Regions from separate parts of the Leclercia sp. AS011 genome, predicted to be linked through region 1. Evidence: predicted binding sites of a transcription regulator. Region 1 holds the regulator's gene; the other holds the start of a gene.

The links. The regulator ArgR, encoded in region 1, controls arginine synthesis, uptake and breakdown. The targets are predictions, from matches to a motif close to ANTGAATAAAAATACANT.
Positions count from the first base shown of each region.
Region 2: a site for ArgR is predicted at 8,151-8,168, ahead of argA (amino-acid N-acetyltransferase). Genes of this name have one in related genera too.

Region 1 is NZ_JBBCMA010000004.1:35,271-45,022, reverse strand. Features, by position in the region: gene mdh (malate dehydrogenase) at 1-889, opposite strand, end outside; gene argR (transcriptional regulator ArgR) at 1,294-1,764, shown strand; gene yhcN (peroxide/acid stress response protein YhcN) at 2,142-2,405, shown strand; gene yhcN (peroxide/acid stress response protein YhcN) at 2,523-2,789, shown strand; gene WFO70_RS16290 (barstar family protein) at 2,851-3,123, opposite strand; gene WFO70_RS16285 (NAD-dependent succinate-semialdehyde dehydrogenase) at 3,169-4,623, opposite strand; gene aaeB (p-hydroxybenzoic acid efflux pump subunit AaeB) at 4,711-6,678, opposite strand; gene aaeA (p-hydroxybenzoic acid efflux pump subunit AaeA) at 6,684-7,616, opposite strand; gene aaeX (p-hydroxybenzoic acid efflux pump operon protein AaeX) at 7,624-7,827, opposite strand; gene aaeR (HTH-type transcriptional activator AaeR) at 8,005-8,928, shown strand; gene tldD (metalloprotease TldD) at 8,966-9,752, opposite strand, start outside.
Region 2 is NZ_JBBCMA010000003.1:118,396-128,147, forward strand. Features, by position in the region: gene ptrA (pitrilysin) at 1-1,383, shown strand, start outside; gene recB (exodeoxyribonuclease V subunit beta) at 1,380-4,925, shown strand; gene recD (exodeoxyribonuclease V subunit alpha) at 4,922-6,742, shown strand; gene argA (amino-acid N-acetyltransferase) at 6,785-8,116, opposite strand; gene amiC (N-acetylmuramoyl-L-alanine amidase AmiC) at 8,346-9,599, shown strand; tRNA gene WFO70_RS15175 (tRNA-Met) at 9,688-9,752, opposite strand, start outside.

The DNA.
Region 1 (9,752 bases):
CCAGCATGCCGGCCATTGCCTGCTGCTCGAACGCGCTCAGGGTGCCGATAGATTTACGCTCTTCGATACCGTTTTTACCCAGCAGCAGCGGCTGAGAGAAGAAGCGTGCATGCTCGCCGTCGCCTTCAACGTACGCACATTCCACCACGCCTTGCTCGCCCTGCAGGGCGCGTACCAGAGACAGACCGAAACGTGCCGCAGCCTGACCCATAGAGAGGGTTGCAGAACCGCCACCCGCCTTCGCTTCCACCACTTCGGTGCCGGCGTTCTGGATGCGTTTGGTCAGGTCAGCCACTTCCTGCTCGGTGAAGCTCACGCCAGGGATCTGGGACAGCAGTGGCAGAATGGTCACGCCAGAGTGGCCGCCGATAACCGGAACTTCCAGCTCGGTTGGCTGCTTGCCTTTCAGTTCCGCAACAAAGGTGTTGGAGCGGATGATGTCCAGCGTGGTTACGCCAAACAGTTTGTTCTTGTCATACACGCCCGCTTTTTTCAGCACTTCTGCTGCGATAGCAACAGTGGTGTTAACCGGGTTAGTGATGATACCGATGCAGGCTTTCGGACAGGTTGTCGCGACCTGCTGAATCAGGTTCTTAACGATACCGGCATTCACATTGAACAGGTCAGAACGATCCATGCCAGGTTTACGCGCTACGCCTGCGGAGATCAGCACAACGTCTGCGCCTTCGAGCGCCGGGCGCGCATCTTCACCGGAGAAGCCTTTAATTTTGACAGCCGTCGGGATGTGGCTCAGGTCAACCGCCACACCAGGGGTTACCGGGGCGATGTCGTACAGAGAGAGTTCTGAGCCTGCAGGCAGCTGAGTTTTCAGTAGTAGGGCAAGCGCCTGGCCGATACCGCCAGCAGCGCCGAGGACTGCGACTTTCATCCTAAACTCCTTATTATGGTGAGCTAACTTTCTGTTACTCCGTCGCGGCGACCTTAATTCAGCAGATCAATAATTACAATCTTCATGGCTTGAGAATTAGCGGTCGCGCGCTTTTCGCTTCTGCCGGAAGGCTATCGGGCGTTATGCGATAACTAAGCAACGAATCAAGAGGGGGTTACAATACACCCTCGCCAGCCACCAAAACAACATCAATTTGATAACATTTAATTTACTTTTAAGCTTATTTGCGAGGCGTGACGCAGGCATGTTCCTTGATAACGAATTTTGATAAAATCACTCCCTTTCATAACATTATTTCAGCCTAAGATTGGGCAGATAGTTTGCATAAAAATTCATCCATGTGCATAATAATGTTGTTTCTACCGCTATATTTCGGGTGATTTATGCGAATCTCTTCTAAACAAGAAGAATTGGTTAAGGCGTTTAAAGCGCTGCTTAAAGAAGAAAAATTTAGTTCTCAGGGTGAGATCGTTCAGGCCTTACAGGAAGAAGGCTTCGAAAATATCAACCAGTCGAAAGTCTCCCGCATGTTAACCAAATTTGGCGCGGTGCGTACCCGCAATGCCAAAATGGAGATGGTTTACTGTCTGCCTGCTGAGCTCGGCGTACCGACAACCTCGAGCCCGCTGAAGAATCTGGTACTGGATATCGACTATAACGATGCCGTGGTGGTGATCCACACCAGCCCGGGCGCTGCCCAGCTGATCGCGCGTCTGCTCGACTCGCTCGGGAAAGCAGAAGGTATTCTCGGCACCATCGCCGGTGACGATACGATCTTCACGACCCCGGCCAATGGTTTCTCGGTGAAAGACCTCTACGAAGCCATTCTGGTTCTGTTCGAACAGGAACTCTAATCCCCTTCCCTGCTGCGTCTCGCAGCGGGGAATCTTCGGCTCCCGCCTCGTTTTGCCTTACAATCTGTTATCTGTGATTTAACAAATAGTGCGTTTTTCCGCTTCAATTCATTCATGCAGTGGATGATCCGCCCGACGATAGCACGAATAATCAAATTGTCATATCCTTATGATTTTAATGAAAATAACCAAGTAATCCGCGTCTAACCCCGGCTTTTTTATTCCCTTCTGTTATAAAACATCCTCTGCTTAATACATAATTTCACGAGAAACAATTAGCATGGTATTAATATTTGCCGTTATTAGTGTATACTTGATTTTGTGATGAGGGTCACGAAACAGAGACCCCAGTAAAGAATATGACGAGGAAGAGAATCATGAAAATCAAAACTACCGTAGCCACACTAAGCGTTCTGTCTGTTCTGTCATTCGGTGCTTTTGCTGCCGATGCCATTAACGCCGATCAGGCACAGTCCCGCGAATCTATCGGTACTGTTTCCATCGGTGCTGTCGGTACCTCTCCGATGGATATGAATCAGATGCTGAACAAAAAAGCGCAGGAACAGGGTGCCTCATCCTATCGCGTTATCGAAGCGCGTACCGGTGACCACTGGCATGCCACTGCTGAGCTGTACAAATAAGTCGTACCGAGCATTAAACAAATTACCCGTTATCTCAGTTCAACGACACCAGGCATAAAAATAGCAGTACAACCCTTCTGGTCGTTGAACGTGCCCTGTAAGTAAGGAGTAAAGACTATGAACACTAAATTAATCATCGCCACCCTGGGTTTAGCTTCCGTTCTCTCATTCGGTGCCAGTGCCGCTGTGCATCAGGTTACCGCGGAGCAAGCGCAAGGTCTGCAATCCCTGGGTAGCGTAGGCGTTACCGAAGTGGCCGGTTCTCCAATGGATGTTCGCCAGGCCCTGGCAGCAAAAGCTGAAAAAGCGGGCGCCAGCAGCTACCGCATCACCGAGCTGAATACCGGTGACCACTGGCATGCTACAGCCGAGCTGTACAAATAAACCCTCGTCGTATTGAAATACGACTTGCCCCTGCCTCGCAGCAGGGGCTTTTTTTTGCCTTTTACGGACGAACGTTGAAGCGGATCTGACCTTCCAGCTCCTCTTCCGCCTCATCAAACAGCAGGATCAATGCGCCAAAGCGCCTGCGCAGCTTCTCCGGCAAATGGGTAAATTCGATTTCAAGCGGTAGCGGCAGCTGGTTGCCGGTCACGATCTCCCAGAGAGAATCCAGGTCTGTCACGCTCTCCCGCGCAATGCCAAAGGTACGTGAAAACTCACGGTAAAAGTCTTCCTGACTGTCGATTTCATCAAAATCAAACGTATAGATATTCATTTCCCGCCACCCCGTCCAGGCGGGCGGCTGATGCCGCCCTGACGATTATAATCCCCCGATATGCAGGGTTTTCACTTCCAGGAACTCCTCCAGTCCCAGTACTGAGCCTTCACGACCCAGCCCTGACTCTTTCACCCCACCAAACGGCCCCAGCTCGGTAGAGACCGCACATTCATTAATGCCGATCATCCCGCTCTCAATGGCCTGAGAGACGCGGAACACCCGCTGCAGATTCTGGGTATAGAAATAGGCGGCCAGTCCAAAGGGCGTATTATTGGCGCGCTGAATAACCTCCTCTTCGGAGGTAAAACGGAAGCAGGCCGCAACGGGGCCAAAGGTCTCTTCGCTGGCGAGTGCCATCCCTTCATGACAGTTACCCAACACCGTCGGCTGCCAGAAGTTGCCGCCCAGCTCATGCGGCTTGCCGCCTGCCAGGACCGTCGCCCCTTTGGCGACCGCATCCTCTACATGCTCGCGCACTTTTTTCACCGCAGAAGGCTCAATCAGCGGCCCGACAATAGTGCCCTCCTCCAGGCCGTTACCCACTTTTAAGGCGTTTACGGCGGCGGCGAGCTGGCTGACGAAGGCGTCATACACCGACTCCTGAATATAGAAGCGGTTGACGCTGACGCAGACCTGGCCCGCATTACGGAATTTGTTGGCGATAGCCCCTTTTACTGCGGCATCAATATCGGCGTCGTCAAAGACGATATAGGGCGCATTCCCGCCCAGCTCCATCGAAACTTTCTTCATGGTCTCGGCGGCATTACGCATCAGCGTTTTGCCAACTGCCGTCGAGCCAGTAAAGGAGATTTTGCGCACCTCAGGGCTGGCCATGATGGCATCGCTTATCTCAGAGGTATTGCCCGCAACCGCGTTGAGTACGCCGTCCGGGACGCCCGCTTTTTTGGCAAGGGTCAGCAGGGCAAAGGCGCTGAGCGGCGTGTTGTTGGCCGGTTTGATCACCCCGGTGCAGCCTGCGGCCAGCGCCGGGCCCAGCTTGCGGGTCAGCATCGCCATCGGAAAATTCCACGGCGTGATGGCCGCTACCACGCCAACCGGTTCGCGGGTGGCCAGAATGCGGGAGCCGGGTTTAACCGGGGGAATGATCTCACCGTTGGCGCGTTTGGCCTGCTCGGCGAACCACTGAATAAAGCTGGCCGCGTACTCGACCTCACCTTCCGCCTCTTTCAGCGGCTTGCCCTGCTCGGTGGTCATCAGTTGTCCAAGCCACGGCTTGTTTTCAATGATTAATTCATACCAGCGATAGAGGATGGCCGAACGCTCTTTTGCGGTTCTGGCCCGCCACGCCGGGAAAGCACGGCTTGCGGCGGCGATGGCCTCTTCGGTCTCTTTGCTGCCCGCTTTTGCCACTTTAGCGATCACCTCACCGGTGGCCGGGTTAAGGACATCAAATGTGGTATCGAGCGTTTTCCATACGCCATCGACCAGATATCCTGTCTGAAATAGCGCACTGTCCTGTAGAGCCTGGGTCGTCATGTATCCTCCCATTCCGGGTTTAAGTTCTTGCCCGAATAAGTATAGTCACAAAAAAACCGACGCTTACGGCGTCGGTTTTCAGGAGGATTAGCTGTCGGTGAGAGCGTTCTGGTAGCGATGCAGCATTCCTACCAGCCGCTGCACCGGTTCGGTTACCTGTCTAGGTGCCTCCCAGATGCGCAGTTTTTCCTGGTAGATATCCAGCTCCTCCAGCAGCTGAGCAAAATAGCGTCGCCGCTTATCGTCGCTGCTGGCCGAAATGACGTGATCGGCGGTGCGTCGCAGCTGACGGTGGAACGCCGAGAGGTCGTCATTAACCGGCACCGGCGCATTGCGCAGACGCTGGTGGGCGATGATCAGCGTCAGGGCCAGGCGGAATTTAGCGATATCTCCCGGGAATTTGGTCAGCAGTAAAAACAGCTGCTGATAGAGCGCGGGGAGATGGTTCTCTTTGCGTCGGGCGGTGTTGGTGGTCATCGCGGAAACGGCAGCGGAAACAAACTGGTTCAGCAGCACGCGTCCGGTGCGGGCCTGCGAGTTATCGCGCACCAGCAAAATAACCATCATGGCGAGGAAACAGCCAACAATCTGCCCCAGCGCGCTATCCAGGAACTGGCTGAAGTGGAACGTCATCGGATTATCCAGCACCAGAATGTTAATGGTACTGGCCAGCGCCCCAAGCGAACCCAGGCGTCGCTTCTGCACCTCGATACCAATAAAGAAGGCCATCACCGCAAGGCTGATACAGAGTAGCAGCATACTTTGCTGGGTCGAGGGCAGAACCACCAGGAAATAGAAAGCACCCAGCGGGAGCGCTGCCAGCGCACCGTACAGAAAATCGAGCGCCACCATTCGCGGATTGGGCAGACGCATCGCCAGCGAGGTGACCACGGCGATCATCACCATCGCCCCGCTGCCGGAGGTCCAGCCGGTCCACAGCCAGAATAACGTGCCGAGCATACAGGCGAGCATGGTGCGCCAGAAGTTGACCATCGCATGGTGACGTTCCGCCGACTCGGCTTTGACCACCACTTCACCTTGGAGGACTTCCTCTTCGGTGGCGCTGATTTTGGTATTGCCGATCACGCCACGTTTGAGGAGCAGGAAGCGCGTCGCCGCCCCCACCCAGGTGTAGATGGTCACCGGGGTGTCTCGCTCGCCGGTCCAGGCGATGACCCGGCGCATGCGTTTGAGCTGTTTATGCACATCCTGCACGGTGGCGACGGGAGTAGCGAACTGCTCCCGGAAGGTCCCGGTGATCGCCTCGGGGCGGGAATTCTGGATCAGATAGGTTTCACAGGCCTGGGTGATCAGGGTTAAGGAGACGGTATTGAGCGCCTTCAGGCGGCGGTTAGCCCGCGACCAGCGCGACGACTCCATATTGAGGTTGCTGCGCATCCCTTCCAGCGCGGTGGTACGACGCACCAGCGCACTCCAGGCGTTATCGACCTCTTCGCTGTCGCCATGCTTGATGCACAGTTGCATCAGCTGGTACTGGGCAACGATCAGCGCATCCAATTCGCGATCTACCTCCTGCTTAATGGAGCGAGGAGAGAACAGCAGATCCGCCACGATCGCACAGACAATCCCCATCACGATCTCGCTGCAGCGCTCCACGGCAAACTGCGGTGCCAGCAGGGGGTTGGTCTGAATGGTGATGATAATGATCAGCGCGGTATAGCCGGAAAGCCCCCAGGCGTAGGAGTTTTCCACCCGCACCAGAGAGGAGATCCAGGTGCAGAACCCGGCCCAGATACAGCACACCATCAGCATCAGCAGCGGGGTGCGGATCATCAGGATCACGATGGTCAGCGCGGCGATACAGCCGATAAAGGTGCCGACAATACGCAGCATCCCGCGATAGCGAATGGCCCCGGAATAAGGTTCACCACCCGCCGCAAACGCCGGACCTGCGGCGACAATCGCTGCCGTCAGCACCGCCCAGCGGGGGGTTTCCAGCTGAAAGTGAAAGCCGACGAACAGCGCCAGCACGATGGCGAAGGCCAGCTTAATCGCAAAGCGCAGGTGCTGGTCGGCGATGGAGAAGATGCCCATGGCGATTAACCAAACTCGCGCAGGCGATGGGCAATTTTACGGAACAGCGAGTCATGGCTGGCGTCCCGATCTGTCTCACCGGTGATCACCACGGTGGCGGTGGTGCCCGCAGGCCACAGGTTGCCCTGCTGTTCATCCAGACGAATACGCACCGGCACGCGCTGGGCCAGACGGACCCACTCCAGGTTGGAATCGACGGTCGCCATCCCTTTGCTGTCGCGGGTGGCGCTGGAGTTAGTCACCCCTGCAGCCACGCTGTCGACCGTGCCTTTCATGACCCGGTTGCTGCCCAGCGGGGTGATCTCAGCCCGGTAGCCCGGACGGACGTTCTCCAGCTTGGTCTCTTCCATATAGGCCAGCACGTAGAAGGAGTGCTGTTTGACCAGCGCCACGGCGGTGGAGCCGCGGGTAATAAATTCGCCGGTATAGACGTTAAGGTTGGTCACCCAGCCGTCGGACGGGGCGCGGATCACGGTACGCTCAAGATCGAGCTTCGCCAGATCGCGGGTAGCCTCGGCTTTCGCCAGCTGATGCAGCACGGTTTGCAGCAGGTTGTTGGACTGGTCGATCTCCTCCCGCGACATTGCCTGCACCCCCAGCTTATTACGACGTCCCGCCTCGCGGCGTTTTTCCGCAGCCAGCGCCTGGTAGTAGGCGACATCGGCTTCTGCTTCTTCCAACGCTTTCTGATAGCGCGGCTGGTCCACGGTGAACAGCACCTGATCCTTTTTCACCAGCTGGTTGTCATGCACATTCACGGCCGTGATCAGGCCCGCCACGTCCGGGGCAATGGCGACGATGTCGGCGCTGAAGCGCGCATCGCGCGTCCAGGGCGACTCGGTGTAGTAAACCCACGCGCGAAATATAGCGATGAACGCGAGGATAACCAGTGCCAGGGTAATGGCGGTACGGGAGATTTTTCTTGTTAGCGTTTTCACATCTACCTCAAACAAACAGGCGCGATACCAGATAGAACAGGCAGCAATACAGCGCGGAATTGAACAATGCAGGGTGCCAGACGAAATCATAGATCCCGGTCGGAGCCAGCACCTTTCGCACCAGCCAAAAAATCGCCAGTGATAAAAGAAGTTCGAAGAATATCGGTGGGAACGACAATCCGAACACCACGATAACGGGAAACAGACTCATGTTGACCTTGATTAGAGCGAGCAGGCGAAAGAATTATTCAGCATACGGCACCGCAGAAGTGGCAAGAAAAGCCGGGCGAGAGTGGCGTAGCTATAATGTATTAATAATATATTAGCGTAACTGTTATGCTGTTATCTATCATATGTGATCTAAATCACTTTTAAGCCAGAGTGAATAATGGAACGTCTAAAACGGATGTCAGTTTTTGCCAAAGTCGTTGAGCTGGGCTCCTTTACCGCCGCGGCCAGGCAACTGCAGATGAGCGTCTCGTCAATCAGCCAGACCGTCGCCAAACTGGAAGATGACCTCCAGGTGAAGCTCCTCAACCGCAGCACCCGTAGCCTTGGTCTGACCGAAGCCGGCAAAATCTATTATCAGGGCTGTCGGCGGATGTTGTATGAGGCCCAGGCGGTGCATGAGCAACTCTACGCCTTTAACAACACCCCCATCGGCACTCTGCGCATCGGCTGCTCTTCAACTATGGCACAAAATGTCCTGGCTGAAATGACCGCCGAGATGTTGCAGGAATACCCGGGGCTGACGGTCAATCTGGTCACCGGCATTCCTGCCCCGGATCTGATTGCCGATGGGCTGGATGTGGTGATCCGCGTCGGGGCATTGCAGGACTCCAGCCTCTTCTCCCGCCGTCTGGGCAGTATGCCAATGGTGGTCTGCGCGGCGAAAAAGTATCTCGCCCGAGCGGGGATCCCGGAGAAACCGGCGGATCTCAGTAATCACGCCTGGCTCGAGTACAGCGTGCGCCCGGATAATGAATTTGAGCTGGTTGCGCCGGAAGGGCTGTCAACAAAACTGCTGCCGCAGGGGCGCTTTGTCACCAACGATCCGATGACCATCTCCCGCTGGCTGGTGGCCGGGGCCGGGATCGCCTACGTCCCGCTGATGTGGGTGATCAACGAGATCAACAGCGGCGAGCTGGAGATCCTCTTCCCGCGCTATCAGTCGGATCCGCGCCCGGTGTATGCGGTCTATACCGAAAAGGACAAACTCCCGCTGAAGGTGCAGGTATGCATTAACTATCTGACGGACTATTTTGTGCAGGTGGCGGCGCTGTTTCAGGAGATGCGGGGAAGGAAGGAGTAACCCTCTCCCAGAGGGAGAGGGTATTTAGGAAGGGAAATTACGCGGTACCGCCGACGGTCAGGTTATCCACCTTCAGGGTCGGCTGACCGACACCCACCGGCAGGCTCTGGCCCTCTTTGCCGCAGACACCGACGCCGTTATCCAGCTTCAGATCGTTACCGACCATCGAGATCTGCTGCATCGCTTCGATACCAGAACCGATCAGGGTCGCGCCTTTCACCGCTTTGGTCACTTTGCCCTTCTCGATCAGATAGGCTTCTGAGGTCGAGAAGACAAATTTGCCGGAGGTGATATCCACCTGGCCGCCGCCGAAGTTTGGCGCATAGATGCCATACTCCACCGACTCGATGATCTCCTGCGGCGTGGATTTACCCGCCAGCATATAGGTGTTGGTCATACGCGGCATCGGCAGGTGCGCATAGGATTCGCGACGACCGTTACCGGTTGGGGCCACACCCATCAGGCGCGCATTCAGCTTGTCCTGCATGTAGCCTTTCAGGATCCCGTTCTCGATCAGCACGTTGTACTGACCCGGGGTCCCTTCGTCGTCGATAGAGACCGAACCACGACGATCGGTCATGGTGCCGTCATCCACCACGGTGCAGAGCTCAGAGGCCACCAGCTCGCCCATGTGGCCGCTGAAGACCGAGGTGCCGCGACGGTTAAAGTCGCCTTCCAGACCGTGGCCCACCGCTTCATGCAGCAGCACGCCAGGCCAGCCCGCGCCCAGGACCACCGGCAGGGTGCCCGCAGGGGCCGCCACCGCAGAGAGATTGACCAGCGCCATTCGCACCGCCTCTTTTGCCCACGCGTCAGCACGCACT
Region 2 (9,752 bases), on a different contig from region 1:
CCGGAGGTTAACCCCTATATCCCGGACGATTTCACCCTGATCAAGCCAACCAAAGCGTATCCAAAACCGCAGCTGATTGTGGATGAACCTGACCTGCGGGTGGTCTATACCCCGAGCCGCTATTTTGCCAGCGAGCCGAAAGCCAACGTCAGCATGGTGCTGCGTAACCCTGCGGCAATGGACAGCGCCAAAAATCAGGTGATGTTTGCCCTGAACGATTATCTCGCAGGGATCGCGCTGGATCAGCTCAGCAACCAGGCCGCCGTGGGCGGGATCGGTTTCTCGACCAACGCCAACAATGGTCTGATGCTCAACGCCAACGGCTACACCCAGCGTCTGCCGCAGCTGTTTAAGGCGTTGCTTGAGGGGTACTTCAGCTACACCGCCACCGAGGAGCAGCTGGCGCAGGCCAAATCCTGGTATGCCCAGATGATGGACTCTGCCGAAAAGGGCAAGGCCTTCGATCAGGCCATTATGCCGGTGCAGATGCTGTCCCAGGTGCCTTATTTCCAGCGTGAAGAGCGCCGGGATCTGCTGCCGTCTATTACCCTGGACGAGGTGATGGCCTACCGTGCGGCGCTGAAAACCAACGCCAGACCGGAGTTTCTGGTGGTCGGCAATATGAGCGAAGATCAGGCGAAAACGCTGGCGCAGGACGTCCGCACTGAACTGGGTGCTAAGGGTACCGAATGGTGTCGCAACCAGGATGTGCTGGTGGATAAACAGCAGAACGTGATTTTCGAGAAACCGGGCAGCAGCACCGACTCCGCGCTGGCGGCGGTCTTTGTTCCGACCGGCTATGACGAATTTGCCAGCTCGGCCTACAGCGCCATGCTCGGACAGATCGTGCAGCCCTGGTTCTACACCCAGTTACGTACCGAAGAGCAGCTGGGTTATGCCGTGTTTGCCTTCTCGATGAACGTTGGTCGCCAGTGGGGGATGGGCTTCCTGCTGCAAAGCAGTGATAAACAGCCGGATTACCTCTGGCAGCGTTTCCAGGCCTTCTTCCCGCAGGCGGAAGACAAGCTGCGCGCCATGAAGCCAGAAGAGTTTGCCCAGATCCAGCAGGCGGTGATCGCCCAGATCACCCAGCCGCCGCAAACCCTGGCCGAAGAGGCTTCAAAGATCAGCAAAGATTTTGATCGGGGTAATATGCGCTTCGATTCGCATGATAAAGTAGTGGCCGAGATAAAACAGCTCACGCCGCAGAAACTCGCCGACTTCTTCCACCAGGCGGTGGTTGCCCCGCAGGGGATGGCGATCCTGTCCCAGGTTTCGGGTAGTCAGAGTAAAAAAGCTGATGTCGCCCCGCCTGCAGGCTGGACGGTCTGGAAGAGCGTGAGCGCATTGCAGCAATCTTTGCCCAGGAGTAAGAACGAATGATCGATACCGCCGAGTCCCTTGATCCCCTACGTTTACCGTTACAAGGGGAACGACTGATAGAGGCCTCAGCGGGAACCGGAAAAACCTTCACCATCGCGGCGCTCTACCTGCGACTGCTGCTCGGACTGGGCGGCAGCGCAGCCTTCAGCCGCCCGCTGAGCGTGGAAGAGCTGCTGGTGGTGACCTTCACCGAAGCCGCAACGGAAGAGCTGCGCGGCCGTATCCGCGCCAACATTCACGAATTGCGCATCGCCTGCCTGAGACAGAGCACGGATAACCCGCTGTATGCCAGTCTGCTGGATGAGATCGCCGATAAACAGCAGGCGGCGCAGTGGCTGCTGCTGGCGGAACGCCAGATGGATGAGGCCGCCGTGTTCACCATTCACGGCTTCTGCCAGCGGATGCTCAGCCTGAATGCCTTTGAATCCGGCATGCTCTTTGAGCAGCAGCTCATCGAAGATGAATCTCTGTTGCGCTACCAGGCGTGCGCCGACTTCTGGCGTCGTCACTGCTACCCCTTGCCACGCGACATTGCCGAAGCGGTTCACGGTTTATGGAAAGGTCCGGAAGAGCTACTCCGCGCCATCGACCGTTACCTGCAGGGTGAAGCCCCGGTTATCAAATCCCCCCCGCCTGCGGACGAAACCCTGGCCTCCCGCCATGAGAAGATCGTCGGCTTAATTGCCACCATGAAACAGCAGTGGTCTGACAGCGTGGCGGAAATCGAGGCGGTGATCGAAGGTTCCGGTATCGACCGGCGCAAGTTCAACCGCGGCAACCAGGCCAAATACATCGAACGCATAACGGCCTGGGCTCAAGAAGAGAAGCACAGCTATCAGCTGCCCGATGCCCTGGAGAAGTTCTCGCAGACGTTCCTGGCGGAGCGGACCAAAGCAGGCGGTGAAGTGCCGCAACATCCTCTCTTTGTCGCTATCGATACCCTGCTGGCCGAGCCGCTGACCCTGAACGATCTGATGATCACCCGGGCGCTGGCCGAGATCCGCGAGGCGGTGGCGCGCGAAAAGCGCCGTCGCGGCGAGCTGGGTTTTGACGATATGCTCAGCCGTCTCGATGAGGCCCTGAACAGCGACAATGGCTACGCGCTGGCAGCCGCCATCCGCAGCCGTTTCCCGGTGGCGATGATCGATGAATTCCAGGATACCGACCCGCAACAGTACCGCATTTTCCGCCGCATCTGGCGTCAGCAGCCAGACACCGCACTGCTGCTGATTGGTGACCCCAAACAGGCGATCTACGCGTTCCGTGGGGCGGATATCTTCACCTATATGAAGGCGCGTGGCGAAGTCGCCGCGCACTATACGCTGGATACCAACTGGCGCTCGGCGCCGGGCATGGTGGAAAGCGTAAACACCCTCTTTTCACAGATGAACGACGCCTTCATGTTCCGTGAAATCCCTTTCCAGCCGGTCAAATCCGCCCCGAGAAACGCCGGGCTGCGCTTTGGGCTGAGGGGGAATTTCCAGCCGGCGATGAACATCTGGCTGATGGACGGAGAAGGATGCGGCGTCGGGGATTATCAGACCTTTATGGCCCAGCACTGCGCGGCGCAAATCCGCGACTGGCTGAGCGCCGGGGCGCGTGGTGAAGCCACTCTGCACCGGGGCGACGAGTCCCGGCCGGTGCAGGCCTCGGACATTACGGTGCTGGTGCGCAGTCGCCAGGAGGCGGCACTGATCCGCGACGCGCTGACGCTGCTCACCATTCCTTCGGTCTATCTCTCCAACCGCGACAGCGTGTTTGAAACCCTTGAAGCCCAGGAGATGCTCTGGCTGCTGCAGGCCGTGCTGGCACCCGAGCGTGAAAGCATCCTGCGCAGCGCGCTGGCAAGCTCGATGCTCGGACTGAACGCCCGTGATATCGACATGCTCAATAACAGCGAAACCCTGTGGGATGAGGCGGTGGAAGAGTTTACCCACTACCGCGAACGCTGGCAGAAGCGGGGGGTGATGGCGATGCTGCGTGACGTCATGGCCCGGCGCAATATTGCCGAAAATATGCTGGCCACCGCGGGGGGCGAACGTCGTCTGACCGATATTTTGCATATCAGCGAGCTGCTCCAGGAGGCGGGAACCCAGCTTGAGAGCGAGCACGCCCTGGTGCGCTGGCTGGCGCAACATATCGCGGAACCCAACAGCAATGCCTCAAGCCAGCAGATGCGCCTCGAAAGCGACAAGCATCTGGTAAAAATCGTCACCATTCACAAATCGAAAGGGCTGGAATACCCCCTGGTCTGGCTGCCCTTTATTGCCAACTACCGGGTGCAGGATCAGGCCTTTTATCACGATCGCAAAACCTTTGAAGCCGTGCTTGATCTCAGCAAGGCCGAGGAGAGCGTCGAGCTGGCCGAAGCCGAGCGGCTGGCGGAGGATTTACGTCTGCTGTATGTGGCCCTGACCCGCTCGGTCTGGCACTGCAGCCTGGGCGTCGCGCCGCTGTTCCGGCGTCGGGGTGACAAGTCCGGCGACAGCGATTTCCACCTCAGCGCCCTTGGCCGCCTGATCCAGCGCGGCGAACCGAAAGATTCGGCCGGACTGCGCCAGTGCCTGGAAACCCTGTGTAATGACCACATTGCGCTGCAGATTGCCGGGGTAGCCGATACCGCCCGCTGGAACATGCCGGAGTCAGCAATGCCGGATCTGCAGGCGCGGCAGGTGGCTCGCGCCCTGTTCGACGACTGGCGGGTTACGAGCTACTCCGGGCTCCAGCAGCACGGGCACAGTATTGCCCAGGATCTGATGCCGCGCCTCGACGTTGATGCCGCAGGCACTGGCGAGGTGGCACAGGAGCCGGAGCTGACGCCGCACCAGTTCCCACGCGGCGCTTCACCGGGCACCTTTTTACACAGCCTGTTTGAAACGCTCGATTTCACGCAGCCCGTCTCCCCGGACTGGGTGCTGGAGATGCTGCAGAAGGGCGGCTATGACGCCCGCTGGGAGCCGGTGCTGACCCACTGGCTGACGCAGATCCTGCAGACGCCACTCAATGAGGAGGGGATCTCCCTGAGTCAGCTTTCAGCCGCTGATAAACAGGTGGAGATGGAGTTTTACCTGCCCGTCGCCGGGCCGCTGACCGCCGATGCGCTGGATGCCCTGATCCGCGAGCACGATCCCCTGTCGCGTGGCTGCCCGCCGCTCGATTTCCGCCAGGTGCGCGGCATGCTGAAAGGCTTTATCGACCTGGTATTCCGCCATAATGGCCGCTACTACCTGCTGGACTATAAGTCCAACTGGCTGGGGGAGAACGGCGAGGCCTATACCCCGGAGGCGATGGCCCGCGCGATGCAGTCCCACCGCTACGATCTGCAGTACCAGCTCTACACCCTGGCGCTGCACCGTTATCTGCGCCACCGTATTGCCGATTACGACTATCAGCGGCATTTCGGCGGGGTGATCTACCTGTTTTTACGCGGGGTGGATGGCAGCTCGCCGGGATCCGGCTGCTTTGCCACCCGCCCAACTGAAACGTTAATAAATCAAATGGATAGCTTATTTTCTGCAAGCCGAGAGGAGCTTGTGTCATGACGATGCAGGAATTATTGCTGGAGGCCGTAGAACAGCGCGTATTGCGTCGTCTGGATGTGCAGTTTGCGATGATGATGGCCGGGAACGATGAACCCTCGGTGATGCTGGCGACGGCGATTTTAAGCCGGGACGCCGGAGAGGGGCATGTCTGCCTGCCCCTGTCGCGCCTGCAGGCAGAGGCGAAAAGCCCCGCCCTACAGGCCTGTTTTGCCCTGCATGATGAATCGCTGGAGTGGTCCGCCACGCTGATGCGTTCGCGCGCGGTGAGCGCTGGGGACGAGCCAACGCCGTTGGTGCTGGTGGGCGACCGGCTCTACCTCAACCGGATGTGGCGCTACGAGCGGGCCGTGGCCCGTTTCTTTAGCGAAGCCAACCAGCCGCTGCCCCATGACAGTGCCGACGTTCAGCGTACCCTGAACGCGCTGTTCACCTCTGACGAAGCCGTTAACTGGCAAAAGGTGGCGGCGGCCGTGGCCTTAACGCGGCGTATCTCGGTCATTTCCGGCGGCCCGGGGACCGGCAAAACCACTACCGTCGCCCGCCTGCTGGCGGCGCTGATCCAGATGGCGGGGGAGGAGAAGTGCCGTATCCGGCTGGCGGCCCCGACCGGTAAAGCCGCCGCACGTCTTACCGAGTCGCTGGGTGGCGCGCTGCAACAGCTTCCGCTGACCGACATCCAGCGCAAGCGCTTCCCGACCGAAGCCAGCACCCTGCACCGGTTGCTCGGCGCTCAGCCGGGCAGCCAGCGTCTGCGCTACCATGCCGGTAACCCGCTGCACCTGGATGTGCTGGTGGTGGATGAGGCCTCAATGATCGACCTGACCATGATGTCCCGGCTGATTGATGCCCTGCCGCCGCATGCCAGGGTGATCTTCCTCGGCGATCGTGACCAGCTGGCCTCTGTCGAAGCCGGGGCGGTGCTGGGCGATATTTGTACCTGGGCCAGCGCCGGTTTTACCGTGCAGCGTGCTCAGGAGCTGGCCGGGATGACCGGATGCCAGATGGAAGGCAACGTCAGTCCGGTGGCGGGCGCGCTGCGCGACAGCCTGTGCCTGCTACAAAAAAGCTACCGGTTTGGCAGCGACTCCGGCATCGGCCAACTGGCGGCCGCGGTCAACCGTGGCGACCGCCACGCTCTGCGCTCGGTGTTTGACGGCACGTTCAGCGATATCGAGAAAAAGCAGCTCCAGAGTGGGGAAGAGTATCTGGTGATGCTGGAGGATGCCCTGCAGGGATATCACCATTTTCTCGACCATGTGCAACATCAGGCCTCCGAAGAGGCGATCCTGGCGGCATTCAGCCGCTACCAGCTGCTGTGCGCCTTACGCGACGGTCCCTTTGGCGTGGCCGGGCTTAACGAAAGGCTGGAGCAGGTGCTGGTGCAAAAACGGCGCATCAGCCGTCAGCCCCATTCCCGCTGGTATGAAGGCCGCCCGGTGATGATTTCGCGCAACGACAGTGCGCTGGGGCTGTTTAACGGTGATATCGGGATTGCGCTGGACCGGGGGCAGGGGCTGCGCGTCTGGTTCCAGATGCCGGATGGCAGCCTGAAGTCCGTACAGCCGAGCCGTCTGCCGGAGCATGAAACCGCGTGGGCGATGACGGTGCACAAATCGCAGGGCTCAGAGTTCGATCATGCGGCGTTGATCCTGCCTACCCAGATGTCGCCGGTGGTGACCCGCGAGCTGGTCTATACGGCCATTACCCGTGCCCGTCGGCGGTTGTCGCTGTATGCGGATGACGGTGTGCTGGTGCAGGCCGTTACCACCCGTACGGAACGACGCAGCGGGCTGAGTGCGATTTTTGAGGCCCTGTAATTATTCCCTCTCCCTTTGGGGAGAGGGTCAGGATGAGGGGGATTAACCTAAATCCGCCATCAGCACCTTCGAGCGACGCTGATAGTTGTACATCTCTTTCTTGGTTTCCGGTAGGGAATCAATGTCCACCGGCGTAAAGCCGCGCTCCTGGAACCAGTGAATGCTGCGGGTCGTCAGCACAAACAGCTTACTTAACCCCTGCTGCCGTGCCTGGGCTGCGACCCGCTCCAGTAATACCTCGCCGCGCGACGAGCTGCGGTAGTCCGGGTGTACCGCGACACAGGCCATCTCACCAATCTTCTCCTCCGGGAAGGGATAGAGTGCCGCACAGGCGATGGTGAGATTGTCGCGCTGGATAATGGTGAACTTGTCGATCTCCATCTCCAGCTGTTCGCGGGAGCGACGTACCAGGATCCCCTGCTGCTCCAGCGGGCGAATCAGCTCCAGAATACCGCCGATGTCGTTAATGGTGGCGCGGCGGATCTGCTCGGCGCTCTCCATCACGATCTGCGTCCCGATCCCGTCACGGGAGAACAGCTCCTGCAACAGGGCACCATCTTCCTGATAGCTGATCAGGTGGCTGCGACGTACGCCGCTGCGGCAGGCTTTGATTGCGCCGCGCAGGAAACGCACGGTGCCCGAGTAGTAATCGCCTTGTTCTTCGAGCTCCTCGACCCGCGCCTGGGCTTCGTTCGGGAATAGCTCGGAGACGATATTCCCCAGCTCGTTAATGACACCCTGCGACGAACAGAAGCCGATCATTTTTTCGGCTTTCAGCTTGATTGCCAGCTGGGTGGCAATCTCTTCGGAGGTGAGGTTGAAACTTTCCCCGGTCACCGAGACGGCGACCGGGCCGGTCAGCACAATCGCGCCGCCGTCGAGCTGGCGATGAATAGCCTCTTCATCAATACGACGAATACGTCCGCTGTGGCAATAATCCACCCCATCATCCACCCCAAGCGGCTGGGCGATAATAAAGTTGCCGCTCACAACGTTGATGTGCGCCCCCTGCAGCGGGGTGTTGTTGAGGCTCATGGAGAGCCGCGCGGTGATATCGAGCTGCAGCAGACCGGCGGCCTGCTTCACCAGCTCCAGCGTTTTGGCGTCGGTGACGCGGGTGTGTTTATGGTAAATCGGCTCGTGATGATGCGCGGCCAGATTGGCTTCAATCTGTGGGCGAGCACCGTAGACAACCACAAGGCGAATACCCAGGCTGTGCAGCAGGCCGATGTCATTGACAATGCTGGAGAAGTTCTCGTGCTCAATGGCTTCGCCGCCGAGCATAATGACGAACGTCTTCCCCCGGTGGGTGTTGATATAGGGAACAGAATGGCGGAATCCCTGGACCAGTTCGATTCTACGTTCCTTCACCACGGCACAACCCCTCAATGAATGTTTATTCGTAATTTTTGTATTTTTATTCGAATATGCCCCTGCGCGCAAGCCAAACTTTTCGCCGAAGCAAAGAAAACATTCAATGAAGTAATCGTTAAAGCATGATTGTTTACCCTTTTAAGGATGACAGGTTATGCATCATTCGCTAAAGTTTTCGGTCAATTTGGACGTAATGAGAAGTTATTCGATATCTTTGCTCGGGAGAAGCATGTCGGGATCCAGTAAAGCATTAAGTCGCCGCCGCCTGTTACAAGGGGCCGGGGCAATGTGGTTGCTTAGCGTAAGTCAGGTAGGGCTTGCCGCCGTCAGTCAGGTGGTGGCAGTACGTGTCTGGCCAGCGTCGACCTATACACGCGTGACGGTCGAGTCCAACCGGGTGCTGAACTATAAGCAATTCGCTCTGAGTAATCCGGAACGGGTGGTGGTGGATATCGAAGGGGTGAACCTCAATTCTGTCCTCAAAGGGATGAGCGCCCAGATCCGTGGCGACGATCCCTTTATCAAGTCTGCGCGGGTCGGGCAGTTTGATCCAAAAACTGTGCGCATGGTGTTTGAACTTAAGCAGAACGTAAAGCCGCAGCTGTTTGCCCTTGCGCCGGTGGCCGGCTTTAAAGAGCGTCTGGTGATGGATCTCTATCCGGCCAACGCGACGGACATTCAGGATCCGTTGCTGGCGTTGCTGGAAGATTACAACAAAGGCGATCTCGAGAAGCAGGTTCCGCCTGCCCAGAGTGGTCCGCAGCCGGGCAAGGCCGGGCGCGATCGCCCGATTGTGATCATGCTCGATCCGGGCCACGGCGGGGAGGACTCCGGCGCGGTGGGCAAATACCGCACGCGGGAAAAAGACGTGGTGCTGCAGATCGCCCGTCGCCTGAAAGCGTTGATCGACAGAGAAGGCAACATGCGCGCCTATATGACGCGTAATGAAGACGTCTTTATTCCGCTGAAGGTGCGCGTGGCGAAAGCGCAAAAGCAGCGCGCGGATCTGTTTATTTCGATTCATGCGGATGCCTTTACCAGCCGTCAGCCCAGCGGATCCTCGGTGTTTGCCCTTTCGACTAAAGGGGCGACCAGTACCGCGGCAAAACTGCTGGCAGATTCGCAAAACGCCTCTGACCTGATCGGCGGCGTCAGTAAGAGCGGGGATCGCTACGTCGACCACACCCTGTTTGATATGGTGCAGTCGCTGACCATCACCGACAGTCTGAAGTTTGGTAAAGCCGTACTGGGTCGACTGGGTAGGGTTAATAAGCTGCATAAAAACAGCGTCGAGCAGGCCGGGTTTGCGGTGCTGAAAGCGCCGGATATCCCGTCGATTCTGGTGGAGACCGCGTTTATCAGTAACGTGGAAGAGGAGCGCAAGCTCAAGACGGCTGCCTTCCAGCAGGAAGTGGCGGAGTCGATACTGGCGGGGATTAAGGCCTATTTCTCGGACGGGGCAACGCTGGCGAGACGCGGATAATCAGGATGGCCGGGTTTACGCCCGGCAAAATGACAAACTGCAGATACAAAAAAACACCCGGAAGGGTGTTTATTGTTTTCAGAAGTGTTGGTTGCGGGGGCCGGATTTGAACCGACGACCTTCGGGTTATGAGCCCGACGAGCTACCAGGCTG